One region of the Dictyobacter alpinus genome, then DNA from elsewhere that is predicted to be linked to it. Evidence: a T-box and tRNA genes for the amino acid it is inferred to sense, from the RefSeq annotation. Region 1 holds a T-box; the other holds one or more tRNA genes.

What was found. A T-box is a leader RNA that pairs with one kind of tRNA and senses whether it is charged. The one in region 1 lies ahead of serS (serine--tRNA ligase), so its partner is inferred to be a tRNA-Ser.
Region 2: it encodes a tRNA-Ser, which carries the amino acid that the T-box ahead of serS (serine--tRNA ligase) is inferred to sense. The anticodon was not compared.

The regions. Positions count from the first base shown of each region.
Region 1 covers NZ_BIFT01000001.1:3,214,268-3,230,290, forward strand. Annotated here, with positions in the region: gene EL633_RS12830 (phytoene/squalene synthase family protein) at 1-615, shown strand, start outside; gene EL633_RS12835 (hypothetical protein) at 742-954, opposite strand; gene leuS (leucine--tRNA ligase) at 1,610-4,078, opposite strand; tRNA gene EL633_RS12845 (tRNA-Ala) at 4,233-4,308, opposite strand; tRNA gene EL633_RS12850 (tRNA-Ala) at 4,565-4,637, opposite strand; gene EL633_RS12855 (hypothetical protein) at 5,118-5,573, shown strand; gene lpdA (dihydrolipoyl dehydrogenase) at 5,681-7,102, opposite strand; gene EL633_RS12865 (hypothetical protein) at 7,796-7,984, shown strand; gene EL633_RS12870 (hypothetical protein) at 8,041-8,283, shown strand; gene EL633_RS12875 (metallophosphoesterase family protein) at 8,439-9,149, opposite strand; gene EL633_RS12880 (metallophosphoesterase family protein) at 9,288-9,791, shown strand; gene serS (serine--tRNA ligase) at 9,962-11,242, opposite strand; T-box leader at 11,335-11,569, opposite strand; gene EL633_RS12890 (ArnT family glycosyltransferase) at 11,714-12,997, shown strand; gene EL633_RS12895 (hypothetical protein) at 12,987-14,018, opposite strand; gene EL633_RS12900 (hypothetical protein) at 14,159-15,415, opposite strand; gene EL633_RS12905 (hypothetical protein) at 15,645-16,023, opposite strand, start outside.
Region 2 covers NZ_BIFT01000001.1:1,275,257-1,291,279, forward strand. Annotated here, with positions in the region: gene menD (2-succinyl-5-enolpyruvyl-6-hydroxy-3-cyclohexene-1-carboxylic-acid synthase) at 1-273, shown strand, start outside; gene menH (2-succinyl-6-hydroxy-2,4-cyclohexadiene-1-carboxylate synthase) at 281-1,159, shown strand; gene EL633_RS36485 (hypothetical protein) at 1,353-1,526, opposite strand; gene menB (1,4-dihydroxy-2-naphthoyl-CoA synthase) at 1,564-2,382, shown strand; gene menC (o-succinylbenzoate synthase) at 2,512-3,678, shown strand; gene EL633_RS05065 (o-succinylbenzoate--CoA ligase) at 3,887-5,428, shown strand; tRNA gene EL633_RS05070 (tRNA-Ser) at 5,540-5,626, shown strand; tRNA gene EL633_RS05075 (tRNA-Trp) at 5,636-5,707, shown strand; gene EL633_RS05080 (hypothetical protein) at 6,125-7,402, opposite strand; gene EL633_RS05085 (RNA polymerase sigma factor) at 7,402-7,944, opposite strand; gene EL633_RS05090 (hypothetical protein) at 9,005-9,199, shown strand; gene EL633_RS05095 (tetratricopeptide repeat protein) at 9,249-11,837, opposite strand; gene EL633_RS05100 (hypothetical protein) at 11,988-12,962, shown strand; gene EL633_RS05105 (hypothetical protein) at 12,971-13,291, shown strand; gene EL633_RS05110 (hypothetical protein) at 13,269-13,808, shown strand; gene EL633_RS05115 (ADP-ribosylglycohydrolase family protein) at 13,905-16,016, opposite strand.

The sequences.
Region 1 (16,023 bases):
GCGATGGATTTACTGGCGGGCGTGGAAATGGATCTAACACGCCAGCGCTATCAAAACTTTGAAGAACTCTCTCTTTACTGCTATCGCGTTGCTGGCACAGTCGGCTTGCTGACCTCTCCTATCTTTGGTTATGAGGATGATACAGCTTTATCTTATGCGGTAGATCTTGGTATTGCCTTGCAATTGACGAATATCTTGCGTGATATTGGGGAAGATGCTCGTCGAGATCGTATTTATTTACCCGCTGATGAGATGGAGCGTTTTGGCTATCGCGAATCTGATCTGATGGCTGGTGTGATCAATGATGCTTTTTGTGATCTGGTGCGTTTCCAAATAAGACGCGCTGATGAGTATTATCGGCGCGGCACTCTGGGTATCGAATTATTGGATGCTGATTGTCGTCTGGCTGTGCGTTTAAGTGGAACCCTGTATCGTAGGATACTGGATCGTATCTGTAGTAATAATTTTAATGTATTTACCATGCGTGCAAGCGTCCCTTTGAAGACAAAACTCATGACGGCTTCAACGCATTGGTTCATGCAGCAATTTGATCTGCATGCGAAGGGATCGCATAGTATAAGGCAGCAACAGAGTGCGGTCTCTTCTCATCGTTAGGCGGCGCTCAGCCTAAAGAAAACCCCCATTCCTGCTTGTGAGCAGGAATGGGGGTTTTCTTTGAAAATAAAATGTTGTATTGTGTAAATAGGAATAACATGCGCGTACTTTGTGCTACTGGCGAAATTAAAGTTCGACTTTGCCATTCACAACAAGTAGTTTTAGAAATTCCAGATGGCGCAGTACTTCTACGCGGTCACTACCACCATGCTGATACCATTGACGAAGCCAGAATAGTGAAATAATTTCGTCCTGGGAAAACCCGTTGCTAACTAGCTTATCTGTCTCAGTCTCGGCACTATGAGTATGATTTATCATTTCTAGAGGTTGCGTATTCATGTCCGTATCCTTCCACCAACGCCCTTTATAGGCACTTCACCGCAGCATTGTTCCCGCTTTTTTTAGTTCATTTTCCAAAAGTCTTATATAGTAGGAGTAATCCTAATACAATAGACGTTGGATGTGTTCCTTTTTCAAATATCACTTTGCTGGCACTAGCCCCCCTTCCAAAAATCTATCCCATCTCACATTCACTACACAAAGTATAAGCGGAAAAAGATCGCAGTTGCTATCGATTGCGTGACAATTACAGTGTGAAATAGCTCACATTTGCAGGTGTTTGGCTCATCTATACCGCTCCTCTATGGCTGATCCAGTACAGATGAACTATCTGCCCTATATACGTTTGACACTACGGAAAGGTTCCATACAGGCCACGTGAGATTTTTTACTACATCTGGCCCGGTCACCATCCCTCTATGTTCTAGTCGGGTTAAACTAGAGGATACTTTACCTTGTATTTAAATAGACGTCAGATGATTGCGAATGGGGGCACCAAAATATTAGAAACCGCTTTCCAAAATCAGTGATAAAAGTTCTGGAGCAGTATAGTAGCTAATCGCCATCTATGATAGGAAAACAAAGAAAGAAGCAGGAATCAGGCCACGTTCATGGCCTGATTCCTGCTTCTTTAAGTTATGAGTGAACTGAGTTGTTAGCGAACAACAATATTGATCAGACGGCCAGGAATATAAATGAACTTTTGTATGCTGGCCTGACCAATAAAGGATTGTACGCGTTCATTGTTGAGCGCCAGTGTACGTACTTCTTCTTCGCTGATGTCAGCAGAGACTTCGATGCGTTCACGTACCTTGCCATTGATCTGGACGACCAGTGTGAAGGCTTCGTCTCTGGTTAGTTCCTCGATATGAACGGGCCATTCCGAGGTGTGAATGCTTTTGGTATGTCCGGTTTGATGCCACAATTCTTCTGTGAGATGTGGGGCAAATGGTGCCAGCAATTGCAGCAGTGTCTCCAGGGCTGCACGGTAAGCGCTGCTATGGGCGACGTTGTCACGCTGCTGTTTGATCAGAGCATTATTAAACTCCATCAGCGCGGCCAGGGCAGTATTAAAGCGGAAGTGATTCAGATCCTCAGTTACGCGTTTAATCGTTTTATGGCGTAGCCGCTCGATGGCTTTGCTCTCCGCTGTCTCGGCTGTATCTGGTTTATTCGTCCAGGTATCGCCGATCAGACTCCAGACACGATTCAAGAAGCGCCAGATACCTTCCAGATTATCCGCCCGGAACAAGCCACCGGCTTCAAACGGACCAATAAACATCATGTAGCAGCGGACCGTATCTGCCCCATATTTATCAACATATCTGTCAGGAGCTTCAACGTTACCACGGGACTTCGACATCTTTTGTCCGTCGGAACCCAGGACCATGCCCTGGTGGAACAGACGCTGGAATGGCTCGTCAAAGTTCAGGTGCCCCATATCATGCAGGGCTTTGACAAAGAAGCGTGAGTATAGCAGGTGCAGAATCGCGTGTTCTACACCACCGACATATTGATCAACCGGGAGCCATTTCTGCATTTTTTCCTGGCTCCATGCCTCCTCACTATTATGTGGATCAGCATAGCGCAGATAATACCATGAAGAGTCGATAAAGGTATCCATGGTATCGGCCTCGCGTGTAGCGGGTCCGCCACAAATGGGGCAGGTAGTATTCAGGAATTCAGGCTCATAGCGCAATGGTGATTCACCAGTAGCTTTAAATTGGACGTTTTCCGGTAGTCGTACTGGCAGTTGATCTTCTGGTACCGGCACCGTACCGTGGTCCGCACAATATACAATCGGAATAGGACAACCCCAGTAACGCTGGCGACTAATCAACCAATCTCTCAGTCGATAATTGATGGTGCTCTGACCAATGCCTTTTTCTTTAATAAATTGGATGACGCGTGCCTTAGATTCATCGCCGGGCGTACCATCAAAAGGACCCGAGTTAACCATTCGGCCCAATGCCTCTTTAGCCTCGCTCCAGGTAGCTGTATCGCTGGCCTCATCTTCCTCTGCGCAGATGACTTCACGAATGGGAATCCCAAATTTACGTGCGAACTCGAAGTCGCGCTGGTCATGGGCTGGCACGCCCATAATGGCTCCAGATCCATAGCTCATCAGCACATAGTCGGCGATCCAGACTGGAATTTTCTCGCCGCTGACAGGATTGGTCACATATGCTCCGGTGAAAACTCCGCTCTTATCTTTGTCGCTACTCATGCGCTCGATCTCAGTCATACGGCGAGCCTGATCAACATAGGCCGTGACCTCGGCGCGCTGTTCAGGAGTCGTAATTTTATCAACCCAGGGATGTTCGGGGGCCAGTACAAAGAAGGTGACACCATAGATTGTGTCTGGCCGTGTCGTAAAGACAGGAATCTCTTCTTGCTTATCTCCAATATTCGCGGTAAAGCGGATCTCGGCACCCTCACTACGACCAATCCAGTTGCGTTGCATCGTAATCGTTTTTTCGGGCCAATCTATTACCTCAGAGAAATCCAGCAAGCGCTCTGCATAAGAAGAGATTTTCAGCAGCCACTGATCAATCTCCCGGCGCTCTACTACGCTTCCACAGCGCTCGCAGGTGCCATCGGCCAGCACCTGTTCATTTGCCAGTGTAGTATTACAACCGGGACACCAGTTGGCGGGCGCTTTTGTGCGATAGGCCAGTCCTTTGTTATAGAATTGCAGGAACAGCCACTGGGTCCATTTGTAATAATCTGGCAGGCAGGTAATCACCTCGCGTTGCCAGTCCCATTGCGCACCCATCGCGCGCAACTGTTTACGCATATTCTCAATATTTGCCAGGGTCCAGGTGCGAGCTTGAATACCGCGCTTAATCGCGGCATTTTCCGCTGGCAGGCCAAAGGCATCAAAGCCAATTGGCTGCATGACATTGTAACCCTGCATACGCTTAAAGCGGCCATAGGCATCAAAAGGAGAATAATTATACCAATGGCCCATGTGCAGATCACCGGATGGATAAGGGAACATCACCAGGTGATAAAAGTCGGGTTTAGCAGAATCGTCGGAAGCATGGTAGATATGGTCTGCTTCCCATTTTGTTTGCCATTTGCTCTCAATTTCCTTGGGATCAAATTTAGTACGTGTGATCATTAGGGGTCCCCCATGTATTTTTATACACCGAACGATAAAATTGCTGGCAGGAAAAGAATAGAGAAACCAGATATAACGACAAAAAAGCCTTTCATCCATGAGGGACGAAAGACTTTTCCGTGGTACCACCCTGATTTTCGATCAATGGTGGCGTTGGTGGACCTGAGGGGACTCGAACCCCTGACCTCCTCCATGCCATGGAGGCGCTCTACCAGCTGCGCTACAAGCCCATATATCTGGTGAACCGGTTCAGCAACCAAGATCTACTCTTTATTATACGCGGTAACGGAGCGTGCCGATAAGTGCTAATACTCTTTCACACTTATTGCTCACAGGCGAGTTCGGTCTTCATTGCAGTCTCGCACCACCCGGCTGCTCTCTGGTTTGGCAGACCTACTACTCCTGCTCATCGCCTTCTTTATGACGAAATCTACTATATCATACGCACGTGCGATTTGCAAGATAGTCAATTAATGGTACGATTAGTGGAGATGAGGGGGCTCGAACCCCTGACCTCGACAGTGCGATTGTCGCGCTCTACCAGCTGAGCTACATCCCCATGTGAGATAGATATTAGCACAATTGTCTGCTATTGTAAACCCTTTTTTGTTTTTTTTTCGGCATTTCCTTCAATGTCCAGCTAGAAAAGGGCTCTCCGTCTTTCGGGGGAAGGTGGTGGGGGAGGGTTGCGAGGACACGTCGCGCTCCATCATGGGCTGCCGCCCCTGCACCCCGCTTTCCCCTTCAATGCCATAGAGCCTGGAAAAGATCATAGTATTGTCGTGTATATGCTTTTTGCCTGTTCTATCTTGAATATTCATAGCAAGCTGACAGTCATACCCCCCAAAAGGGTTATGTTTAACCCAAAAGTAGTGCATAATGACGTATAGTGAATATAGACACTAGATTTTATTCATGGTGAGCAGGGAGGCAGCAGTCAAAGACATTGTTGTATAGCTGAAAGCCGAGACAACCGTTTTTGATTGTATTCGTGTGGCCCATCTGGTATGTGGGGTTATAAGTGAGAGGTAAAGCTACAATGATTTATTATCGAGTTGCGTTTTGTGTTGAACAAGCCACTGTAGAAAATATTGAACATATACAATCCCATGGTAGTCAGGCAATAACTCAGCAAGCGGTCTGGAAATGGCGTTCAACTTTACTGACATCGCCCCACGCCCTCTTTACATTATTGCGCGCTTATAGTTATATTCCTAAAGATAATATACGTGTGTTTTTTGCTTCTTCTGAGACTGAGATGGATGATATGCTGGCCAGGCAGAACGCCGGGCAGATCTCAAGTTCGGTTTCCGCAGATCAATTTCTGGCCGGTAAGCGCATTAATACTATAGATGTGAAAAGGCTGGAATTTGAGTTGAGCATGGAAGCTGATCATGACGAACCATATACTTTCACTTTACCTATGTCAATTGCTGAACGGATGGCCTGGACAGCCTTGCTGCAAAAAAGGCAGCGCGGTGAGCTAGAGAGTTGATGGTAGCGTTCTTTATATTGCATGCTGAACATATAAAAGAGTCGCTGGTAAAAGATTGATTACCAGCGACTCTTTTATAGTACAATGATCTTTTTTACCATGTGTGTTTAACGGGCGCGAGCTGCCTGGCGAGGTGGAATATGGATAGGATGTCCCTCTGCGGCCAGCACGGCTTCGCGTAATCCTTCACTGAGCGTTGGATGTGGATGAATGGTTTCTTCAACCTCATCTACGGTCAATTCACCACGCATGGCTAGCGAGTATTCTGTAATCAGGTTGGTGGCATCCGGACCAATGATATGGGCGCCCAGGAATTCACCATATTTACCGATGATGACCTTTGTGAAGCCTTCAGTCTCGCCAATTGCAACCGCTTTTCCGATCGCACTCCAGGGGAAGCGCTCGACACGAATCTCAGAATACTTTTCACGTGCTGCGGCTTCTGTCAGGCCGACGGAGGCGATTTCAGGGAAGGTATAGATAGGATTCGGTACCACGTCGTAGTTCATGATGGCAGGGTGTCCTGTCGCATTATCCGCGGCAATCTCGCCTTCCATCGAAGCTACGTGTGCCAGGCCTGCACCATGGATCAGATCTCCAATAGCATAGATGCCTGGTAGATTGGTCTCCAGATTGTCATTGACGCGAACACGCCCACGGTCAGTATCGAGTCCCTGTTCCATTAACTGCTCCAACCCACTGGTATTTGGGCGGCGGCTAACGGCCATCAGGACATATTCAGCTGAAAAGCTTTGTTCACCTTTGTCTGTGGTGGTCTGAACTTTTTTCAGTCCGTTCTCGTCGACGATACTCTCAACTTTGGCATTAGTGACAATATTGATGCCACGCTTGCCCATGATACGCACAAGTAGCTTACGGACCTCTTCATCTACTGGAGCCAGCACATTGGGGAGCATTTCCAGGATCGTGACTTTAGTTCCCAGTGCTTCAAACATGCAGGCAAGCTCAATACCAATCACGCCGCCGCCGACACAAATCAAGCTTTCAGGCGTCTTTGGTAGATTCCAGCAGGTATCGCTGTTCATCACTTTATCGCCATCCACGCCAGGCATAGAAGGAATAAAGGGTACGGAACCATTAGCAAGGATAACCTTATCGGCACTAAACTGTTGTGTGTTACCGTCTTTCGTGACAGTTACGGTCCTGGACGCATCCACGCTACCCAGTCCATCGAACACATCGACATTATTACCCTTCATCAACGTACTGACACCACTGGTCATACGTTTGACGACTTTATCTTTAAATGCGACAGCCTTATTCATATTGAAGACAGGTGGTTGGGGCAAGGTAATGCCTAGTTCTTCAATTGAAGAAAGATTGTGCAGGGTTTCAGCAATATGCAGCATAGCTTTGGACGGAATACAGCCAACATTCAGGCAGGTACCGCCCATATACTGTTTTTCTACAATCGCAACTTTGGCACCTCGCTGTGCCGCGCGAATAGCGGCCACATAGCCACCAGGGCCAGCACCAATGATTGCAACATCATAATGAGTACTCGTCATAAATTTCTCCTGCAGTTCTTATGAACCCATTGATTATATATGTGAGTAAGTCTGAAAGCATCAAGCAGGTTTATTAGACCTTATGGATAGCTTATTCTTCTCTCAATACATGGGTACAAAAGTATATTTGTCTAAATAGACTAATTTTCATATCCAATGAGATGCGGTGAGCGGCACGAAGGAGGAAGAGCGTCCAGCCAGGGTTGAGCCCCTTGCATCTCTATTTGACATAGATGGTGTGTCGGCACCGCCTTTGGAACCAGACATCTGAATGCCAGGATCGTGATAGACGTGCATCTCGTTTCGCAGGTAGAACCGGGATAGCTCTTTCTGACAGGATGATGCGTTCCTGAAAGTCGTAAATAGTAGCTTATACTCCCTGTCCCGTTACCCCTTTGATACGTCGTTTTACTCCCCGTCAGTATATCACGTTTCTCTCTGTCTCGGTACTCAAGCTCTGGTGACCTCTTATGGTCAGTGGATGACCTTTTTGGCCTACTATAATGACGAGTTTGAAAATAAAACGTATCAATAGATACAGAGAAAAATTATTCTAATATCCAAGGGAAGCTTGCGCCCGCAAGCCCTCCAGTGAAAAATAGCTGGCATGGACATTGAAGTCGGAGGCTTGCCAGCTTTACAGGTGGAAGTGAATGCATTTAATTCAAACGTCTAGGACTGGGAGATAAACCAATGACAACAACAGGAGAACTGCGCTCGATTATTGAGGAACTTGAGTTAGTGGATGTAGGCGATGCTGCTACTTATCTGGACGAAGATGACCAGAATGTTGGCGAGACTCCAGATATGGCAGCGCTGAATTTAGCCAGTTGTTTGCAATATATTGCGTGCTCGGATGAGCATGATTATCAATTATGTTAATCTGTTGCCGTTCGTTTATATGCAGACTTGTAATACTTACGTTCTAATCAAATAGTATGTTTTTTTATGCCACCAGCAAACCACCCGGCTTGCTGGTGGCCTTGTTTTACCCCTTTATTCCCTTGTTTTATCCCTTTATTCATAGGTTGAAAAGAATTTTTTTTGCTCTGCGAAGCAGAGCAAAAAAAAATTCTAAAAAAATTCTTGTGCCGTTGCAGAAAATTGTCGGCGCAGCCGACAATTTTCTGCAACGGCACAAGAAAAATCTGGTCGATGCCGCAGGCATCGACCAGTCCTGAATAGTTACAGGATAGCTCATGAAGAAAAATCGGTGGTTCTAAATTTATCACAGGAAGAAGATAGTTTGAGGTAAACTTATCCTTAAGGATAGCTTTTGCGATAACAAAGAGATTTGTCAGACTGCTTTGTCTGACAATTTATGAATGCATATATGCTAATATTTAGCTTCAGTTAACACTTTAATGCGCTTATCCACATTTGGAATACCACTCTGTTTAAGCTGCTTGACAACCGCTTTAACATCATATTTGACGCGCCGGTGTTCAGCCTGCCAGATGTTATCTTGCCAGTTCACAATGGCGTAAGAGGCCCTTGGATCTTCATCACGTGGTAATCCACAACTACCAGCGTCAACCAGCAACAGGTGCTGCCAGCGGCGCTTATAGGCCACATGATAATGCCCAAAAGCCAGAGCGCCAATAGTAGGTGGAAGCTTTCTGCAGAGATGCTCAATTTTGCTATCAGGTGTGGTTGGGAAGATAGCTTCCTCTTGATTAAGTGGATTAGCATGGACGACTAGCAGATCGGTGCCATTGGGATTGGAGACGAGATGGCTAAAAGGGAGTGCCGCCAGATAATCGATACCGGCAGGACCAATCTGTTCGCGTGTCCAGGCAATCACACTCTGTTTTTTTGGCCCTTTTTTTGAGCTCTGGATCACAACATCTGTATCTACATTGCCCTGAATGACAGGACAGTGTAGGTTTTGCAGGGTAGCAAGAACCTCTTTTGGATAAGGACCATTCAGGCAGAGATCGCCGGCAATAACCAGTTGATCGATGTTATCCTGCTTGCTCAGGTCCTCAAGCACAGCATTTAAAGCTACAATGTTTCCATGTATATCAGATATAATCGCAATACGCATTATGATATCCTGATTGAAGACACTCGGTACAGTGTCCCTACTCTCTAGCTTGGTAGTATGTTCCTACGTTTCGCACTATTACTATGATCCTTTAAAGGATCATAACTACTATATCTCAAAATATGAGAGGATACAAAGATGAATCATCGCATAGGTGTTATTTCTGATACGCATTTGCCCAGATTTTCGGCTCTACCGGATGAGATATGGGAATATTTTGCTGATGTTGAACTAATCATTCATGCGGGTGATCTCTCTGTACTGTCTGTGATCTCTGAGTTGGAGACGCTTGCTCCGGTGGTGGCGGTACAGGGAAATGTTGAGCATGAGGAAGTAGTCATGAAGTTGCCAATCAAGAAAGAGGTAAAGGTTGGTCATTGCAGGATTGGTATTGTACATATTCTGGGGGAGGCACGTAACTATGCGCGTACTGCGCGACGGGAATTTCCTGATGCACGCGTGGTGATCTTTGGTCATAGCCACAATCCTTATAATCAAGAGCATGATGGACAATTACTCTTGAATCCTGGTAGTGCCACCGATCGACGTCGCCAACCTACCTGTAGTATTGGACTACTGACCATTGATGATGAATTGCAAACGGCTGTAGCTGAAATAATTCCTCTGCCTGCCAAAAAATAATTTGCCGTGCCCAAACGCTCTGGCTCTGCGAAGCAGAGCCAGATTTTTTTGAGACGTGGCAGAAAATTGTCAGCGGTACCGCTGACAATTTTCTGCCACGTCTCAAAAAATCTGATCGATGACGACAGGCATCGACCAGATCTGCTGACCACAATAAAAGAACCCTTGAACTAGCGGCCAATATATTCCTGTCCGCCCATGAATGGACGCAGCGCTTCAGGAATGCGAATGCTCCCATCGGCCTGCTGGTGGGTTTCCAGCAGCGGAATTAAGATACGTGGCGAGGCAATCGCTGTATTGTTGAGGGTATGGGCAAATTTAACTTTTCCCTCTTCATCACGATAGCGTATATTCCCACGGCGCGCCTGCCAATCATGCAGGTACGAACATGAATGGGTCTCGCGATAGCGCCCCTCACTTGGAACCCAGCACTCGATATCATACATGCCAACTTTGCCGTCACCCATATCGCCAGTACAGACGTTGACGACACGGTAAGGAAGCTCAAGAGCCTGGATTAGCTCCTCAGCATTCTGCAGTAGTTGTTCAAACCAGAAAACTGACTCTTCATGGTCAGCTTTACAGATAATATACTGCTCAACTTTATTAAACTGGTGAATGCGGAAGACGCCACGGGTATCTTTTCCATATGTACCGGCCTCCTGACGGAAAGCAGGGCTATAGCCAACGAACTTGAGTGGTAGTTCTTCTCCCTTGATGATCTCGTCTTTATACATGCCTGTGATCGAGACTTCAGCCGTACCAACCAGAAAAAGGTCTTGATCTTTGATCTCATAAACCTGATCTCGGCCTTTAGGAAATTGCCCATTGCCGACAAATGCGAAGTCACGGGCCATTGCCGGTACAATCAAAGGAGTGAAGCCTTTGCGCGCCATTTTATCCATGGCGAAATTGATCAAGGCAAGTTCTAGTCGGGCTGCATCATTGCGTAAGGCATAACTGCGTGAGCCAGCTACCTTGACTGCGCGCTCGATATCAACCAGATCGTGTTTGAGCATCAGATCATAGTGATCCAGTGCCTTAAACTCAAAATTTGGTGCTTCTCCCCAATACTTGATGGGAACGTTATCATTCTCATCTTTTCCAACGGGGGCACTGGGATCAGGAATATTGGGTACCAGTAACAGTTGGTTATAGCGCTCTTCCACGAGTTGGGTCAGCTCTGGTTCTTTGGCCTTGATGAACTCAGCCAGCTTTTTGCCTTCTGCGATCAGATTGTTGCGTAGCTCGGTATTCTTTTCCTTGGCCGCCTGTTGAATACCTTTTGAAAGCTGATTTTGTTTAGCGCGTGTATCCTCTACTGTATGTTGCAAGGCCACCACCTGTTGATCCAGGGCCAACAGGGCATCAATATCGATCGAGTTGTTTTTCAGACGTGCCGCTTCTTTTACCACATCTGGATTGCTACGAATAAATGCCAGGTCAAGCATGCTCTTCTCCTTTGATTATTTTGTGTGCGTGCCTCCACTAAAGAATGCGGACCACGCTATTTATGGGCAATAAAAAAACGCCGTGTCCTTCCTTAAAGGACGACGACGCTACGTGCGCGAAATCGTGGTACCACCTTGCTTCTTTCAATACAACAGCCCTGATGAGCGTGTAGTGAAACTCATTACAACCTGATAACGGGGGCAACCGTTGACGCTTAGCGCGTAGGCTCCAGGGTGGATTTCTCTCCTGCCTATCCTGCGTCGCACCGTCCCGCAGGTCTCTGTTTTGCTATGACAAGAGGTACTGGTCCCATTCATTGCCTGTCTTATTTCTTCCATTTCAGGATAGCAGTAGCTTTATTATTTGTCAACAGTCAATCAGAGCAAAAAATGTTACACTATTGATACCTTTTTTCTGCTTGAAGGTTTTTTTGGAAACGTTATAAGTTAGTGATGGATACTATGATAGATATGCGTTGGCGAAGTAATAAGATAGCCCTGGCTATTTTTGTACTGGCCTTGCTGGTGCGCGTTAGCTATAATTTGACTGTAGCGGCCCATTATCAGCCGCTGCATGATTCTGCGCAATATCGAGATATTGGCCTGCATATAGTACAAACACACTGTTTCTGTTTGCATGGCAACATCCCTACTGTTGGGCGTGCACCACTCTGGCCACTACTCATTGGTCTGTTATCGTTGCTATTTGGTCCAAATGATCTGTTTGTACGCTTATTTCTCTGTGTCTTAGATGCCGCGACATGTTTATTAATCTATCTCTTTGCGCGACGTTTATTGACTGAGCGCCTGGCGTTAGTCGCCGGCATGAGCGCCGCTTTCTATCCCAATCTTTTTATCTATACTGGCTGGCTCTATTCGGAGACGCTCTATACCTTTCTGTTAACGGCTTTTTGTTATCTACTTTATCGCTTCCAGCGTGAGCGCACGTTGCTACTGGCAGTTGCCAGTGGTCTCTTGCCTGGCTTGCTGGCCTTGACCAGACCGAATGGATTGGTGTTGCTGGTACTATTTTTGGTTTGGCTACTTGTCATGGGATGGCAACGGCTGTTTGCCTGGCGTTATGTGGGGCGTATGCTGGTATTAGTGCCAGCACTGGCTTTGCTTTTGATTGTGCCATGGACGTGGCGTAATTATCTGGTCACCCAGCGTGTATTGCCGATTGCCACGGGCGATGGCACCGTCCTGCTAGGATCCTACAATGATCTGATCTCCCAGCGCTCCTGGGACCAGATGACCTGGCTGAACCCTTTGACGTCCGTGCCCGGGATTTCCAGACACTTTCCGTTGTATACATGTGATGCCAGGTGCGAGATAGGGCGTGAAGAGTTGTATAAAGATTATGCTTTACTGTGGATGCAAACGCATCTGGATAAGATGCCGTCGTTACTTACGGCTCATCTGGCCAATATGTGGGTTCCTGATGCGCATGAAGCTGATCTGCCTACTGATCGTTTCACGAATCAAATCTCTACGCGCGTGGTTCTGGTGCTGATGAGGATTACCCCGTGGCCTATCTATCTCTTATTTATAGCAGGACTCTGGTTTACGCGCCGGCGCTGGCGTGATTTATTGTTTGTCTATGGGGTACTGCTAGTGACTATTGCGCAAAATATAGCATTCTATGGTATTCCCCGCTTTAGAGCGCCAATTGAACCTTTATTGATCCTGCTGGCTGTCGCGGCGCTCCCGTCACTACTAAAATTTTCCGTAGCAGCAAAGCGGTTTAGGATTTGATTTCGTTTTTCCAGACCTTGACGTCGCTGAACGTGGCATCAATGGGCGTGCCATTGTTAATTACCGCCACCCCGATTTTTCCGCTTGTCAGCGTATCATCTGAGATTGCGCCTAAATAGTGTCCGTTGGCAAGGATTGTAAGACTATCTTGATGGGCCAGGATCATCAATTGATTCGTTTGTTGTAGGCCTGGCGTGATGGCGTCACTGAGCCCTTGCAATAATATTTTTCCCTGATTGTCGCTCTGGTAGAGATCAAGTGCATATGAGCCATTGCTGCCCACATGGAAAAAATAATAAGAGCTACCTTCACTATTGGCTCGCAGGAGGAGTCCTGCCTCACCAGGATTGCCCTGGAGGATGCTTACACTGGCTTGATAGGCGATATCGGTCTCATTCGTGCCTTGCGCGATACATGGTTGGAGATATCCTATCTGAGCTTCTTTGGCGTGGTAGGTATTATCGGTAAAACTGCAGCCAGTATTCGCTGCTGGTCCACCCCTATCCCATTTACTGCTACCACTGTTATCCTGCATAGGATCATCAATGAGTGTCTTGCTAGCCGTCCAGAGCTGATAAAGTTTCTCGCCAGCCGTAGCTGTGGCTGTGGCATCATTAACGGTCTGGGTAGCGATGGCTGCTTGATTGCCTTCAGCGGTTGCACTGGCTTCAATCTGTGCCTGAGCCGTTTGAAAATAGTTAGCAGTGCCTTGCGCCTGTGCTTGTGCGGTATTTTGCACGCTGCGTGTTTGCTGTACCTCAACAGTCGCTGCATGGCGTAAGGAAGCTTGATAGCCGGTTGATGTTTTGAAGAGTATCAGCGCAAGACTGCTAATCAGTAATAGAGAAGAAATAATAATTACCAGGATCGAGCTTGCCAGTTTTAGTTTTGAGCGTTTCTTACGGGGACGAGGTGGTGGAGGCCAGCTAGGTCTGACTGTTGTTGTCTTGTCGCCTCCGGTTTGTTTGGCAAGTGCTGGTGTATCCATTGGCCTGTTTTGCAAATCTATATCGGACATCATCTCTCCATAACTTCTATGGGCATGTTCAGCTCTTTATAGGATACCATAAATGTGCTTTTTTGAAACGAAAACGGACGTATGGTTTACTTCGGAAGTGAGCGATTATCTCTGGATTTTGTGGATATAGAAGCGTAGTTGCTTTAAACACCCCATACTCTGGCATTGCTAAAAGTAGCATCCGGTATATTTTGTTCTGAGTCGCCAGCGAAGAAGCCGATCTGCCCCGATTTGGTAGTAGTATCATCAGCTTTGGTCAGAAATTGTCCATTCACATAGAGATAGAACGTATGCTGGCGAGCAATGATGGTTAATTGATTGGTTTTCTGCTGGATGGCTGAACTGAGTCCTCCCGTAATGATATGCGTCTGTGCACCTGTCTTTGCCTGTGCACTGGCCAGTAGAAAACGTCCAACGTTGGTGAGACCAAACATGTAGAGCGTATTTCCATCTGGATTGGCGCGAATAAGCAGGCCACCGGTGTCTCCTTGATTAAGCGTCATTTGCGCCTGAAAGGCGATATTATCAAATGTTAAACCCTGTTCCAGGCAGATTATCGCTTTATCTCCTTGAATACTAGAGAGATGGAGTTGTTGATCTTTAAACGAGCATTCCCCATCTGTGTTTATTGCTTGCCAATTATAGGGACTTTGAGTTGTAAGCGTGTCTTCCAATAACATTTTACGTTTCGTCGCTTGTTGGTAGAGAGTTTGTGGATCCGTAGCGGTGAGCGCTGGCAAGGTTGGTACTGCTGTAGGATTGGCCTGTGTAGATTGATTGTCGGTCTGGCCTGGATTTTGTAAAAGCAAATAACCCCCGAGGCTGAGTGCTAGCAGAATGCAGATTGTGAGAGTTGTAAAAATAATGGTCCTGGCAAGTTTCTTGTTCTTGTGATTACGCTGTTCGACGAATTGTGCTCGTCGGCCGCTTCCTCCCGCTGGAGAGAGTTGGACTGTCTGTACTGGTTGTAATGGGGGGTTGGCTGCTGGTTGAGGCGCGGCCATATAGATTGGATTATGTGGGGCTGGTTGTGACACTGGCGGGGTATCATACTGTTGATAACTCTTTGGACTTACTGGTTGTGAGGGGAGCCTCATTGGGCGCCGTTCAATCATTGGTGGAAAAGAGGCAACTGGATTGGGCAATGGGGCAGACTGTGGCGCCGCTACATCCTGCTCTGGTTGTAGTGGTGACGTGTTTGGTGTCAAGGGCCCTGATTGAGGATTTGCTCCCTCTGGATGCGCCTGCATGCCAGGACGGCGAAAAAGCACTTTGGCCGGAGGACGCAAGGCGCCGCTACGTGTTCGTGTTGGCTGGTTATCTGATGACAAGTTGCGTGATGGATTGGAAGGCGTTAGGGCTGCTCCTTCTAATTGGGAGAACTCCTGTGGTGAATCCATAAGTATATGTCCACAACGAGGACATTGATAGACTTTATAAGCAATAAATAATCCGCAGGCCTGGCAGTTCATACACTTCTCTCTATTATGTGCTAACAAATACCGATAGATCTATTCTTATTAGTCTATTATTTGTTGCTATAGATATTCTGTCAAATCATCTCTTTGTTTGTAGTACTACTTTTTATTGATGGTCAGGTATGCGTGCCTTTTTTGTATCTGTGTAGCGCTATAATTTCCAGAGACGTAGATTATTAAAAGCCACATCGGTACCATCCTGACGATCAATGGCCAGAACTCCAATTGCTCCTGCGCTGTAAGTATGATCACTGGCACTACCCATATAGTGTTTATTAATATACAGATAGATAGTGCTTGCGCGGGCAATAACTGTGACTATATTGGCTTGTCCATTTCCTTTTTTAATAAACGGACTTTTTTCGTAGATCAGGGGAGTGGTATGACCATCGTCTCTAGTCAGAATAAGGGCGTAGATGCCATCAGTTTTCAGGCGTAGGCTATAAAAGTTTTTGTCGTGAGCATTGGAGCGGAAGATAACACCGCCCTCCTCGCCCTTGAGGATCGCCATCTGAATCTCTAAGGCAAAG
Region 2 (16,023 bases), 1.9 Mb from region 1:
TTCTCTTTCTTGCCGCAGGCCGCCTATCCGGAGCACTTTGAGCAGGTCTTTGGCACCCCAACCGGACTTGAGTTTGAGCCGGTCATACGCATGTATGGCGGCAGCTATCAACGACCTGCCGACTGGACAACTTTTCGGCGGGTGTTTCAACAGGATATTCAAACGAGCGGACTCCACGTTATTGAACTACGCACTGAGCGCACAAGTAATGTGACTATGCATCGCCAGTTATGGCAGGTGGTAGGGAGTGCACTCCGTAACCAGGAGGACTAAATCGATAATGGGAATGCAACCCCTCAACTATAAAGATGTCGAAATTGGCACAATTGCTATTAATGGGGTACAAATGGGTGTGGTGGAACTTGGTAAGCCAACCGCCGCTACCGCTAAGCTCAGGCCCACACTGGTATTTATCCATGGCTTTACCGGCAATGCGACCAGTTGGGGGGCGCTACTGGAACATCTGGCGGGCCAGGATATGCATGTCATTTCACTAGAGATGCTCGGTCATGGTCGCTCGTCCGCTCCTGAGGATCCCACGCGCTATTCCATGGAGCATTGTCAGCAAGATATCCTGGCCGCGTTACAGGCGCTCCATATCGCCCCTGGCGCAGCTATCCTGCTTGGCTACTCCATGGGTGGGCGCATTGCCCTCTATACGGCTCTCTCAGGCTATTTCAGGGCGCTTGTACTTGAAAGTGCATCACCAGGACTGGCCATTGCCGAAGAGCGCGAACAGCGTCAGCGTAGCGATGAAGCGCTGGCAACCTGCATTGAGGATTATGGTCTTGAAGCCTTTGTCAGTTATTGGGAAAGTCGTCCGCTCTTTGCCAGCCAGGAAAAGTTGTCCATCGCGCAACGCGCCAAACTACGCGAGCAGCGCCTGCACAACACACCCCGTGGCCTGGCCAACAGCCTACGTGGCGTCGGCACCGGCATACAGCCAGCGCTCCATCAACGCCTGAACGAAATCACCGTCCCAGTCCTGCTCATCACAGGCCAGGACGACCCAAAGTTCTGCGCCATCGCCCGTGAAATGGCCACCCAATTACCACAGGCACAACACCAGATTGTTCCCAATGCCGGCCATACCGTCCATTTCGAACAACCAGAAGCTTTCGAAACACTGGTTCGAAACTTCACAAATTCTGTGCAATAATAAAGTAAGATAGTTAGGGGCTGCCGCCCATTGAGCGCGTCACCCAACGTAGCGGCAGGGCTTGCCCCTGCTCCAGTGCACGTACGACACGTCCCTGAGACACGTGGTCATCATGAGGCGAGCATGGCCAAACATGTCAGCCTCGGGCTTGTACCTGGTCGTATGTGCACTGGGGCAGCCGCAAGGGCTGCCGCTACGCTGGGTGACGTGCGGTTGCCGGCAGCTCGACCAGGGTGCCTGGTCGTACGTGAACTGGAGCAGGGGCAAGCCCTGCCGTTACGTTGGGTGACGTGCCACTGTTCGCCAGCATCTCGACCGCCGCCGCAGGCGGCGAGTCACAGAGAGAGAAAAAAAAACTATCTGTCATATGTTCCACAACATATAAAGAATAAAAGGAGACTCACATGTCAGTTGAATGGCAAAAAGTACGCGACTACCAGGACATTATTTTTGAAAAAGCCGACGGCATGGGCAAAATCACCATCAACCGCCCAGAGGTACGCAACGCCTTCCGCCCACAAACACTCGACGAACTCATCGAAGCCTTCACCCTCTGCCGTGAAGATCCCGAGATCGGTGTCGTCATCTTCACCGGTCAGGGCGATAAAGCATTCTGTTCCGGTGGAGACCAGCGCGTCCGTGGCGATGGTGGCTACGTCGGCAACGATGGTGTGCCACGCTTAAACGCCCTTGAGTTGCAGAAAGTCATCAAATACCTTCCCAAACCAGTTATCGCCATGGTCGCCGGCTACGCCATCGGTGGTGGCCACGTCCTGCATATGCTCTGCGACCTGACCGTGGCCGCTGACAATGCCCGCTTCGGCCAGACAGGCCCACGCGTCGGTAGCTTTGACGCTGGCTGGGGCGCAACCTACATGGCCCGTATCGTTGGTCACAAGAAGGCTCGTGAGATCTGGTACCTCTGCCGTCAGTATGACGCCCAGGAAGCCCTGGACATGGGACTGGTCAACACCGTGGTTCCTCTGGCCAGACTGGAAGAAGAGACGATCCAGTGGGCCCAGGAGATTCTGGAGAAGAGCCCTGTTGCGCTACGCTTCCTGAAATCAGCCTTCAATGCTGATACAGACGGCCTGGCCGGTATCCAGGAACTGGCTGGTAACGCCACCATGCTCTACTACATGACCGAAGAGGGCCGTGAAGGCAAGAATGCTTTCCTTGAGAAACGCAAACCTGACTTCTCAAAATTCCCTCGCCTGCCATAGGCATTCATTAGCATATCCCTTAAAAGGCTCCGGCGACTTAGCGTGCGCGGGAGCCTTTCTCCTTTTCTCAAGATATGTACGTGTCTGAATACAAAAGCAGATCTGTTTGAAAAGTCTGGAGCATGAACGTTGAGTACTAATCGCCAGGATTCAATAGAGAGATCACCTATCCCGCTTGTGCGCGATCTGGACTGGCATCCTTATCGGATTCCTTTGCCTGCCAGCTTTACCAGTGCCCATGAAGAACTGGCTACACGTCAGGGTTTTATCCTTACACTACAGACCAGCACCGGCATTATCGGCTTCGGGGAGTGTGCGCCCCTGCCAAAGTTTAGTGGTGGCACCATCGAAGATGCCCAGACAAGTTTTCCGCTGATCACTCCACTCATCCAGGGACGCTCTCTCGCCTCGGCTCTTGAGCTGATCTACCAGCATGGCGCAACTCTGCCTACAAGCGTTATCTGCGCCCTGGAGACCGCGCTCCTGGATGCCCTGGGACAACACTATCAATGCTCACTGGCAACCTTGCTGGCACTGCCATCTCTAACGGAAGCTCCCACGCCTGCCCTCTTGCAATCTGCTCAGGCCCGTCTACGCGAGCGGGTAGCGACAAATACGGTGGTCGGATCACAGAGCATCGCATCCACGGTAACGCTGGCCCTGCAAGCTATTACCAATGGTTACAGCTGCATCAAGCTAAAGGTAGGACAGGACATTGAGCAGGCGCAAGCACTGGTGATGGCGGTCCGTTGCACGCTTGGTCCAGAGCCGCATCTACGCCTGGATGCGAACGAGGCCTGGGATTTCGAGCAGGCCAGAACGATGTTGACAGCCTGTGAGCCATACGCTATCCAATATGTTGAACAGCCATTGCACCGTACCGATCTGGCAGGCATGGCCGCGCTGCGACACGTTACCAGCATTCCCATCGCGGCCGATGAAGTACTTTCCGATCTGACCAGTGCCCGGCGGGTTCTGGAGGCGCAGGCGGCGGATATCTTGGTAATCAAGCCACAGCTCGCTGGTGGCTTATGCAGTAGCCGTGAGATCATCCGGGCCGCGACAGCCGCAGGCCTCCAGTGTGTGATTACCAGCACCATCGAAAGCGGCATCGGCCTTGCCAGCTCACTGCACCTGGCCGCAGCCTCACCCGAAATCCAACTGGAATGTGGTCTCGCCACCCTACCCATGCTAGCCGATGACCTGATCCAGGAAACCCTACCCATCCAACAAGGCTTCCTGACAGTCCCAACCGCACCTGGCCTCGGCGTCCATCTCGATAGGGTAGCCCAGTAGCGGCAGGGCTTGTCCCTGCGCCAGTTCACGTATGAGCAGGCACACGCCCGAGGTTGACATGTTTGGCCATGTTCGCCTCACGACGACCACGTGTCTCAGGGACGTGTCGTACGTGAACTGGCGCAGGGACAAGCCCTGCCGCTACTCTGGGAGAGATACCCAATTATTATCATATGATGACATTATCACTCATTATTGGAGACAATTTATGAATATACCAGGATCTCAGCTACCAAATTGGTTACAGCGTAGTGCTGAAAATACTCCACAAAAGATCGCGGTAAGTACACCGGAGATCGAGTGGTCTTTTGCTGAACTGAATCAGCAGGCGATCCAACTGGCCCGCCAATTAGCGGCGTTAGGAGTCAGGCAGAATAGCCGGGTGGCTCTGCTGGCCAGTAATGGCCTGCCCTTTGTTGTCTGTGTACACGCACTGATGCGCCTGGGGGCGATCCTGGTTCCTTTGAATGTGCGCCTGACGCTTGAGGAGCAGGTCTGGCTGTTGCGCGATGTGGATGCTCTGGCTCTCGTCAGTGATCAGCAGTATCATACACGGGCCAGCGAACTCAAGCAGGCCTTCCCAGCTCTACTTGAGGCTAGACTGCTACTCGATCTCGCTGATCGTCAGGTCACATTACAAAATATTGCACCAGATCTGCACACACCACTCTTAGATGAAATCGATCTAGAGGCGATCCAGGCGATTATGTATACATCTGGCACCACAGGAACTCCAAAGGGCGTGCTTATCACCTATAAGATGCAGTGGTGGAATGCGCTGGGATCTTCTTTAAATCTGGGACATCATCCCGAGAGCGATTGCTGGCTGCTCTGTATGCCATTGTTCCATATTGGGGGCCTCTCGATTCTGCTCAAGAATGTGATCTATGGGATCCGCATTATAGTGTATGAGAAGTTTGATGCCCGTAGCATAAATCAAGCCATTCAAGCTCAAGGCGTCTCGATTATCTCAGTAGTAGCTGTGATGCTTCAACGTATGCTGGCAGACCTGGATGACCGGCAGCAACACTATCCAACCACGTTACGCTGTGTCCTGCTCGGTGGAGGTCCCGCGCCACGGCCGCTCCTTGAAGAGTGCGCGCGCCGCCATGTGCCTGTCGTGCAAACCTATGGCCTGACCGAATCTTGCTCGCAAGCGGTAACCCTGGCTCCAGGTGATGCCTTACGTAAGCTGGGCTCGGCCGGTCGCCCCTTGCTCCCCGTACAGCTACACATCATGGACGAAGAGAAGGTCGCCCAACCCCATCAGCCCGGCATCATCTGCCTCAAGGGTCCAAGCATTACCACAGGCTATGATCATCGGCCAGAGGCTACGGCCGCGACCATCACCGATGGCTGGCTGGCGACCGGAGACATCGGCTATGTGGATGAAGAGGGCTATCTCTATGTCCTCGACCGGCGCAACGACCTGATCATCTCAGGCGGTGAAAATGTCTATCCAGCGGAGATTGAAGCCATCCTGCTGGCACATCCAGAGGTTGAAGAGGCGGGAGTCTGTGGGCAAGCCGATCCTCAATGGGGACAGGTGCCGATCGCCTTTGTCCATCTCAAAGCTGGCAGTTCACTCTCTTCCGACATGTTACTAGCTTATGCTACCCCAAAACTTGCACGCTACAAACTACCACGAGCTATACATATAGTTGACCAGCTTCCACGCAATTCAGCGGGGAAATTACTCAGACGCGAACTCCCAAACTATCTCATTGCTAAGATGCCGAAAAAACACTGAAAAAAGTGTTGACAGGATAGATGTGGTATGTTATTATCATTCTGCAAGCGACGGTTTCATGAGTTATCAGCCAGCGTTGAAAACAATGGATCCGTTTCGAGAACGCACTAAGGAGAGGTCGCATAGTGGCCTAGTGCGGCGGTTTGCTAAACCGCTGAAGGGGTAACCCTTCCGAGAGTTCGAATCTCTCCCTCTCCGCCCGGTTCTAGGGGAGTAGCTCAATGGTAGAGTCCACGTCTCCAAAACGTGTTGTTGCAGGTTCGAGTCCTGTCTCCCCTGTCATAAAAGTCTCTGAGTAATATCAGAGGCTTTTTTTCGTTCCTTTCATCTCACAGAACCTTTTTAAATAGCGTGTGTCATACAAATTTTTGCAACGACATCCATACCATCGTGGACATGATCATGATCGGGAACGTTCACGTGGAGCGAAGGGACGGCCCACGTGAACGTCCCTGTTTACGATCATAATCACTGTCTCCTCGCCCCACGTGAACTTCCCTCATCATGATCATGTTAAAGATGACCTATCGTGATGGGAGATGTATGAGGGGATGGGTCCATGGTTGCTCTTGCAAAAAAGTGAATGACCCACCTTTAACTATGCCAGCGATCCTGCCCCGACGCATAGAACTATGCTCCGGGACAGGATCGCTCTTGTTAATACTACTGCTAATTCGTGTTGTCCGCATAATAAACCTATTGCGCGGGCGGCACGGTAAAATTAAAAGTGATGGGCTCGGGACTGCTACTACCAAGGTCGCTGGCGGCAATCTGTAATGTCCATGTTCCCTGCCGATCAAAGAGCGGATTGGTATAATTGCTGACCCAGCCGATCGGCGTACCATATTTATCTCCGGTTGGGGTCCATGTCCCTCCACCTCCCAAAGAGGCCAGATCTTTTGAATTTTCGCCATCTACAGATAAACGCATATCTTCAGGTTGAGCGAGACCATTACGGGCAATTATCGTACTCTTAATATAAACCCTGGTAAGACTCGGTGTCACAATGACATGATCAAGTGTGACAGGTGTTCCACCGACATTTATAGTCTGATTGAGTGTCGCTACACGCTTCTCAGGATGAAATGGCAGTGTCAACTGCACCGTTCCTGCATCTTCCCTCACTACAGGTGGTTTTACTGCAGTTTTGCTAAGGTGAGCTGTTATCTGTAGCTCCTTAGTACCTGCAGGTATCTTGCTGGCGTCGAAAGAACCTAAACCATACCATTGATTTGTTCTAAGATCAGGGCCGCCCCCGGTTCCTCCAAATAGAACTATTCCCCCCTGGATAGTCAGGCGATCAATCCCTATTATCATATTTTCTTTGTCATTAATAGTAGATACAGTTGTCAGCAGCACACGCTGTGAGTCTGCATAGCCTCTTTGTATGGTAAAGCGGGTTTTGCCCACCATGGTCGAGATATTAAGCTGCTTTTCCTGACCTGCCGAGCACAGATATTGCTCGCCTGGATCAGCTGAAGAAGAACATGCGGCCTCATCAATGGCAGCGGTCGGCGTAGGACTCGGCTTTGTGTCTGGCCTGACTGTCGCGGTTGGCGTCATAGTTCCTGCGGTTGGAATACCGACAACCAGGTGACTTCTAGTATTGAATAATAATGCGGCGCTACTGATTACCGCAATAACGACCAGGGTTGCCACAAGGATACTTAAGGTGCGTACCAGGCGGCTCCGTCCTCTTTGCACTGGCTTTTCATCCATGCTATTTTCCTTCTGACGTTGTTGATAAAACTTCTCGAAAGAGTGAATATTTGTCTGGTCTGGCGCTTGCCGTAAACGCGCCTCCAGGCGTCCCTGGACACGTGATAGCGATGCTTGGTTCTCTTGTCTATATGAGCGATAGCCATGCTGTATGTCTTCGCGTAATCTGGCATCAACGGCCTCAAAGGAGTCAGTAGAGCTGTCCGGTTGTTGATTTGTCATGTCCGAGAAAGTATTATTTTCGTTGTCAGCCATTACTTGCTCCTCCCTGTTGGCTTGCCACTATAGGCGCCGCGTAATATATTTAAAGCTCGATGCGCAATCATGCGTACTGCGTTCTCGCTTTTAGAGACTATTTGAGCGATCTCACCATAGCTGAGTTCATGGCCATAGCGCAGCTGCACAACTTCGCGCTGCGTCTCTGGTAACTCGTTGATCAGCTTGTGAAGCTGAGCATATTCCTCACGGCGCAAGGCCACCTGCTCTGGCTCACGGTCATCTCGCTCATAGATCATTTCCTCGACATCCACCAATGGAATACTCGCTCTACGGCTGTAGCGACGATAGTGGTCAGCGACCTTATTACGCGTCACCGACCAGATAAAAGCGCGTACAAGCTGCTCATCTTGATGGAGCGCGGCGCCTTTCTCCACCACCGCCAGAAATATCTCTAGCAGCAGATCCTCTGCATCCTCCCGCAAGCTAACCTGACGCAACAGATAGGCCAGCACGGCAGGCGCATAGCGCTCATATAAATCCATCGGCTCTGGTACCCGGGCTGATGATTGGTGATACATTCATTAACTCCACAGTTTGAGATCTCACCAATATATTCGCACCCACCCACGCTTTGTAACAGCATTTCACCACCACCCACAAAAGTCACACCATGTACATTAGTAGCGGCAGGGCTTGTCCCTGCTCCAGTTCACGTAAGAAAGGTACCTTAGACACGTGATCGTGTTGAGGCGAGCATGGCCAGACACGTCTAGCCTCGGTTTTGTGCCTGGTCGTACGTGCAACAGGAGTAGGGACAAACCCTGCCGCTACTAATGTACATGGCATGAATACAAGGAGAAATGATAGGGGAGGAGAGAAAGAGGACCAGGGCAGCCTGGGAAATATCGGCCATCTCAAACCGTTGGGGCCAGGCCACCTGTTATCAGTATAACATGGGTTGTACATCTTTTCTCGCCTTTTTAGCACTTCGCAATCAAGACCTTTTACTCCCACGTACCAAATTTCTGGTACCTCAAATAATCTTTATAGAATCTTAATAGCCATTTTCACCACAAATTTCTCATTCATACACCGTAAATGTCGGCTCCAAATGCCTGTGGATGCGCTCCTGATGCGGCCCTACTCTATGGCCGTCAACTTTGTCCTATGGCGTAGTACTTTTTTGGTAGGGGTTGAGGGCAATAATGATGATTTACGAAAAATCTTATACCTTAGATCTTGTTGATGATATTGTTCCGGTATAAGACAAACACGAGCGAAGCGCTCGACAGGTAGAAGAAATGCGTATAAATGTCTTCTACCGAAAAAATTAGTCTATGCTCCTACAGGATCGTCAACATCGGAACGGTAGATAGGAAGATTGGACAAGCACACATTCCGACTACCTGCCCGATTCACAAGCGCGGTGGGATGGGATCCACCCTGACATTGACCCAGCCTTTGGTCGAGCGCGCCTTCTAGAGGTTAGAGCATATGCCACTTGTGACAACTCTATTACTGTAGTTCAACATTTATAAGTTCTAAAAAATGTAGTAAGCCCCAGACATGCAGGCATGACGGTAAAGAGCGACCGTACAGAAGCGGCCCTGCACTCCCGGGCACAGGAAAGGGATCATCATGCGTAAACAATATCTTCGTTGGATCTTACCTATTCTCGCACTTCTCATTATGGCTACCGTCCTCGTACTAGGACCTGCCATCTTCAGCCACGCAGCTGGCGTGAAAACAGTATCACCAACCACGACTCCGATCACAACACCAACAACCACACCATCAAAAAAGGTTTCCCCAAACTACTTCTGGTTCGATTAAAACACAAAAATGGCACGAAGAATTAAATTCTTCGTGCCATTTTTGTGTTTTAACCACCTATTGTTTTTAACCATTTTCTTACTTCATTAGCATTGTTATCGCCCATAACTTCCAACATGGCCAGACTTTCCTTACCAAGTATAATAGCCCGATCTACATCTTTATTAAGTGCCGCCACTTGAGCCAAACCATAATTAGCCATGGCTATTAAATCCTGGCTTGCTTTGGGAGCATTATTAAGCACCTCGCGAAAATCTTTTTCAGCTGACTCTATCTCTAATTGTTGCAAATGCAGCTTTCCATATTCATTCATTGTTCTAGCAATAATCAAAGGTCGCCCAAGTTGTCTTGCTAATATCAGCGTTTCTTCCAGATATTTTTCTGCCAGTATATGATCTTTTTCAATAATAGCAATTTCTGCTAAATTAAGCAGTGACATGCTTGTTCCTTCTGGATAATCCATCTGCCGACTGATCCGCAAAGCTTCTTCAAAAGAAGCTTTAGCTTGCTGATAATCTTTTCTACCAGCATATACTGCTCCTAAATTTAGTAGTAATATACAATTTTGCGCCCTATGTCCAATTTGTTGAGCTATCGTTAACCCTTCTTGTAAGTAAAGCTCTGACTGTATATATTCACCCATCATACCCGATAGTACTCCTAGATTACTAAGAATAATACAGGCTTGTTCTGGACTATCAATCTGTCTAGCTAAAGTTAAGCCTTCTTTCAAATAATCAATAGCTTTTTGGTAATTACCTTGACCAGTGACTACTGGACCCCAACTTTTTAACAAATTGCTCATTCTCTCAATGTCGCCAATTTGTTGCGCCAAAGTTAACCCTTCGGTTAGATACTCCTCAGCCTGTTCAAAATCTCCTTTCTTACGTCTTATATCTCCTAAATTACTTAGAAAAGCGCATATCTGCTCGTCATCCTTGATATCGCGCGCTATCTCCAAACCTTTCACAAGATATGTCTCTGCTTTTTGCGATTCGCCTCTTTTTTGAGCTGTCTCTCCAAGGTAAAGTAAAGCCTGGGCTTGACGGCTCTGGTCATTTTGCTCAACGGCGGCTTCATAGGCTTGTTCGAGATAGTGTTCAGCCTGCCGATAGAGGCCTCTCAGAAGTAGGAAGGGGGCGAACGCACAGACGCTTCTGACGAATTCGGGACCTTTGCCTATTTCGTTGGCGATTTCAAGGGCGGCTTCGATGGTGTCGCTTTCCTCTTCTAGCTGGTCGTAGTCTTTTTTGTGCTCTTCGATATAGTCGGCGATATAGTCAACCAGGCGTTCCTGGATGGCGCTGAGCTGGTCTTCTGGGATCTGGAGCAGGGCGTAGTCGGAGATGACCTGGTGGAGCTGGTAGCGTTCACCGTTGCTTTCAAGCATGCCGGCGTCGGAGAGGGCGTCGAGTTCGTCGGTGCTACAGGCGACGACGGCCATGGCGGCCTCTTCTGAGAAGGTGTTGGGCTTGGGCGGGAAGACGCAGAGCGCGTAGAAGGTGCGCCGGGTCTCTTCGTCGAGGAGCTGGTCGGTGACGGCGATGATGGATTGCATGGATAGCGCCTGCGCGTCGGGCAGGCTGGGATGGCTCTCAGCTGGAATGTGCGGCTCTTTGAGTTTGAGCCGGTTCTCGGCTTTGCTGAGTCGATCCAGCGCGGATGTGATGCGGCGCGCTGGACCGCTATAGGCCTGTTTGCGTAGATAGCTGCCAATCAGGGTGAGGGCCAGTGGCAGCCCTCCTACGGCGTGAACGAGGTCATGAACCTTTTGTTGTTCACGGTAGATGACTTGCGGGGCCAGCTGGTTGAGCAGGCGAATACTCTCGCTCTCCCCTAGCTCTTTGATCATGATGGCACTGTCCTGCGCCATATGCGCGGCGATATGGGGAAAGCGCGTGGTAAACAGGTGGGCGCAATGTACGCCGCCAACGCGAAAGGCCAGGGCCTCCTCTAGCTTCCAGGCATCATCAATCACGATCAACATGGTCCGCTCACCGATGGCGTTACGGATGGCTTTGGCGCGGTCCTCGTCGCTACTCATCCTGGTCATTTCAGCGAATGAGATGCCCAGCAGATTACCCCAACGACTAAAAATACCTGGCAGGTTTGGCTGCGGTCCCAGGCCGGCCCAGAGGATGCCATCTTTGAAGAATTCTCGCACCTCACTATCATGGGCCAGGGCCACCGAGAGCGCGGTCTTCCCTACACCCGGCAGGCCGTTCAGGGCCGTCAGGGAGCTATTCCCACTACCTTGTAGCCGCTGCTTGATCAAAACCATATCTTTTTCACGGCCAACCAGTTGGACGGCTGGTAGTAAGGGAATTGCAGGATCATAAATCGTCTGTGGCACCACTGGAACAGGGACGATGGGCACCGCTGCGGCCGCCTCAGTCGTCCGGCTGGCACGCTCGGATTTGGCTGGTAGCAGGTCCAGTTCGGCTTCGGTTTTATTGAAGAGCGCGCTGAGTTTACGCCGAAAATAAGGATTCGGTCTGGTAATCCCTCGTTCCCAGCGACTGACGTTGACATAGGTTGTGCCTATATCGTCTGCAACCTCCTGCTGTGAGAGGTTATAGCTGATGCGCGCTTCAGTTAAGCGTATACGCGGCTGATGGGGCGTCTCTAAAGCTGGCATCTGTTCACCATTCTTCCTAATCACGTAAAAATGATAAATATGATAAATGGTTTTGATAAATCTGTCATTAAAAGTATACCTCATTTTGCTGCATAATTAGCATAGAAAAAGTTTGTAGTGAGTAAATGCAAGCAAAGATACGGACGGGACATGAGACACGAGAAGATAAACGACATCATCACCCTGGTGATCGAATCGACCGACGAGCGTACTTCTGTGATGAACTGGCTCTATTACCATCTGGGCCAGCGCTATCAACAGCCGGTCGTCGTTGTGTTGCCGCCAGATGCCGTTTTTCGGCGTCCGGGAGATTTGCGTGAGTTACAACAGGCTACCGCCCAGCACAATGCACGCCTGGTTCTGGTCATAGAGGGCAATGAACGACTACGCTTATGGGCACGCCGACATGGCTTTACCGTCTACTCGATGGTTGAGACCTGTCATAAGGCGTTACACCAGCAGGGAAATCCGCCGTCCTGGCCGTCTTTCTCTGATGGACCTCAGCCTCAGTCTGATTTGCGTACGGTGATTGAGCAATCACCTGTCACCAGTTTTACTGGTCCCTGGAACAGCTATGAGCAGACTGACGATGGTACGAAGGGGGAAACGTATCATAGCGCCATGGCTGAAGTGGCCGTTGCTAACTTACGCAGGCCTTCCGGTCAATTCTCACCAGTTGGGAGACCTGAATACAGGTCCAGCCAGACAATGCTGGCTGAACGTCCTTTCACTCCTCGTGTCACAGAACCGTTAGACCGGCTTCCCGCCTATGGTTCCATCAGAGGCGGGCAGAGAATCCGTGAAGTGCGCGCACGAACGACCGTGGCGCTGGTCGAAAAAGAGCATGAGGCACCATTTTTGCCAGTTGCCGAGTTCTCTTTACATATACCAGTGCCCGCAGAAGAGACGGGAAAAGTGGCCGCGATCAGTACACCTGGCGCGCCGTCTCCGCTCCGCACGCACTTCCAGCAATTGCAACAGGATAAGCTCTTACTCTTTCTAGTGGCGCTGGTCATCCTGGGTATTCTCGGTGGCGTCGGCTTCAGTTATCTCCTGCAAGTCGTACATTCCACCCAGAGTCATCAAGTGCCAGTCTCACTCTTGCAAACAGTCTGGGGGATATAGACAGCGTTATGGCAACTTATGTACATCGTATTCATCTAAATCGTCCCATTAACACCCGGTTAATCATCGCTGTGCGCTTTGTCGTCACGGCTGCGAACTCTGGCATCTCATCTGAAACGCATACTATGCAGTATACTCAAGAGAGTAGAACACGTAGTAACACGTTTGCGCGCATCGCAGCGCAAGGAGAGCAGAGTTATCGCTCCACTAGCCGAGAGGCGCCCACGGTTGGTGCACGCGGGACAGTGGCGATGCGGTTGAGAGTGGCGGGCCTTACTGAAAGACCTGCTATGAAGGAGTATCACCATGCAGAAAGTCTACCTGCGTAAACCCAAAGCAACAGCAGACTATACGAGCCAGCAGCAAAACAAAATATTACATTTCTCGTTACAGGATTCATTGCCCGCCGGCCATATCATGGTCCTGAATACGCACTTTGGGACCCTGTCCTATCTGGCCTGCGATGAAATGAACATCCCGCGCCTCTTAAAACAGGAACAATTTACGAATACAGAGTTGAGCGTCTTGATGCCGCTCCTCGAACTGTTCCCTTATTATTGTCCCTACGAGGTCCTGTACGCCCATTTTTATGCTGGCGGCAAAGCCAATGAAGAGGATATAGTGAAGGCCCGTGAACACCTGGAAGAAGCGATGGCTGAAGGTAACTGGGATCAAGAGATGCGACCGGTGCGCTGCGCCCTCTCGCGTACTCGCCTCAAGATACGTTCATTCAACGTGGACATCTCGTCTATCCTGGCCACTGGCTATATCTTGCTCGTGACCGGCGAACCGGAAGAAGAAGAAGAATACGAGGAATCACGCAAAGTTGTTGCCGGAAGGCGCTAACTCATACACCTCCCTATGTCCTCCCTGTGCTTTCTGGTTGTAACGACAGGACCGAGCCATATCCCACTATGGCCCGGTCCTGTCCCTATTACTTACCTACCTCTCGTAAGCGTTCAAGGGCTGTACGCTGATACTTTCACAGTCCAGTCGACCTTCCTGGCTGATCAAGGCAATTGCACCCGTCAGCAGCGGCTTTACAGCATCTTCAACACTGAAAAGTACCTTCCCATCAATCCTGGCCTGGAGCATATTAGCGTGCACATGCAGCTCCAATGTATATTGGCGATCCAGTTCCCAGCTATATGCGGCATCGGCCAGCACGATCTCTCCATCCAAAAGCTTGACCAATCGAACTCGACCATCCTTGCTCAATAAGAGTCCATAATAGCGCTGCAAGCCCTGCACACATGCACCGATCCCGACCGCCTCGGCCATATGCGGCGTGATCCTGGCACTGACCGCATAATCGCGCCATTCACGTGTGCCCTGGATCAATAGACCACGACCATGATTCTGGATGACCCGATAGGGATTGCCCCCACCAAAATCTACCTGATCGGCAGCATTGACCCAGGCACGCTGCCAGGCCTTCCCAGCCGTCGCAGGCCTGACCAATTGGAGCGTGGGTGTCCCATCCCAGGTTAAATAATCCAGATACAGCTTGCCCGCCTGCTGATCACCCAGTTCAAGACCAACCGCCGCCACTGGCTGTCCAGCCGTATCCGGCACGGTCCATGCCAGGACCTTCTCTTCACCTGGAGCCAGTTCTACCGTCGGTCCGTCTACCACACGCAACTGGTCATGCTCGTGATAAACCTGGAGCGCCAGTCGCACCTGCATGGGATACTCATTCTCCGGTCCGGCCATTACAGCGGCACGTACCTTCTGTCCAGGATAGAGAGTGGGAGATGCCAGCAGATCATAGCCCGCCATCTCAAGAGCGACCTGCGGTACAAACGTTGGGGTCAACACACGAACCGGCTGTGCTGCGCTGCTAATATCAAGCTCCAGCCAACGCTCGGACAGCCTGTGAGGATGGCTGACATTGCGTAGCACAGCTCCAGCATCCTGCTTATCCAACTGGAAACCCTGGACCGAGCCCGGCAAGGAGAAATGGAAGCGAGCGCCATCCTTAGGGGCCATATACTCATGACCAGCCAGAAGCGAGCCAGCTTTAACGATATAATCAGTCTCGGTCAGCGCATCCGATATGGCCCGTCCACCATCGGCGGTCGGTAGATAGAGACGATCCGCAACCGGTCCGCGCCAGTCAGGACCGGCATCGAGACCCGGCAAGCCATTTTTGATACCCAGTATGCAGCCAACATTGGCCGAGTTACAGTCAGTGTCCCAGCCCGCTGTATTCACTATCATCAGTGAACGCTGGAAATCATCTTCCCCATAGAGAAGAGCCATAATGATCAATGCATGATTCGGGATCACATGGCAGCCCCCGCCATAAAGATGATAGCCATATTTCTCAGCGATCTTCTCTCGCGTCCGGCGCCAATCCGACTCCTCACGATGCCAGCCACGCACATCCTGGATCACCTGATGGATAAGCGCATCCTCAGGGATATACGCAAGGGCAGTATCCAATAGGTGCTGGATATCATGTTCAACAAAGGCCTGAGCCTCAATGGCCGCAATCACCTGGGCCGCATAGACCGCCTCGCCATCGTGACTGACGCGACCGGCTTCTCCGGCCAGCCTGACCGCCTGCTTAGGATTACCAGGCGAGATCATAGCCCAGCCATCAATAAAGATCTGCGCCCCGATCTGCTCGGCCACCACCTTCCCATTCAGCTCAATCGACCCACTACGCGGAGCAGGAATACCCGCCTTCAAGCGCAGATAGGCCGTATGCTCGGTAGAATGACCCAGGCCACCCCACCACAAAATGGTTCGCTGCTCAATAATATAATTCAACCATGTCTGCCCGATCTGGGCCGCCGCTAGCTCTGGTGTATACTCATAGTCGGCCAGCGCCCGCAGAAAGGTAAAGGTGCCGGAGATATCATCATCCGTCACGATCAGCGGCATGCCTAAGCGCTCATGCACATAATACTGGATCTCGCCCAGTTCCCGCATAATTCGTTCATACGTCCAGCCCTCAAATGGCCGCCCCAGATAAACACCGATGATCTTTCCCAGTACACCAGCATAGACGCGCTCCGCATAATCAAGCGGCAATGTCGTAGGTAGCATAAAAAAT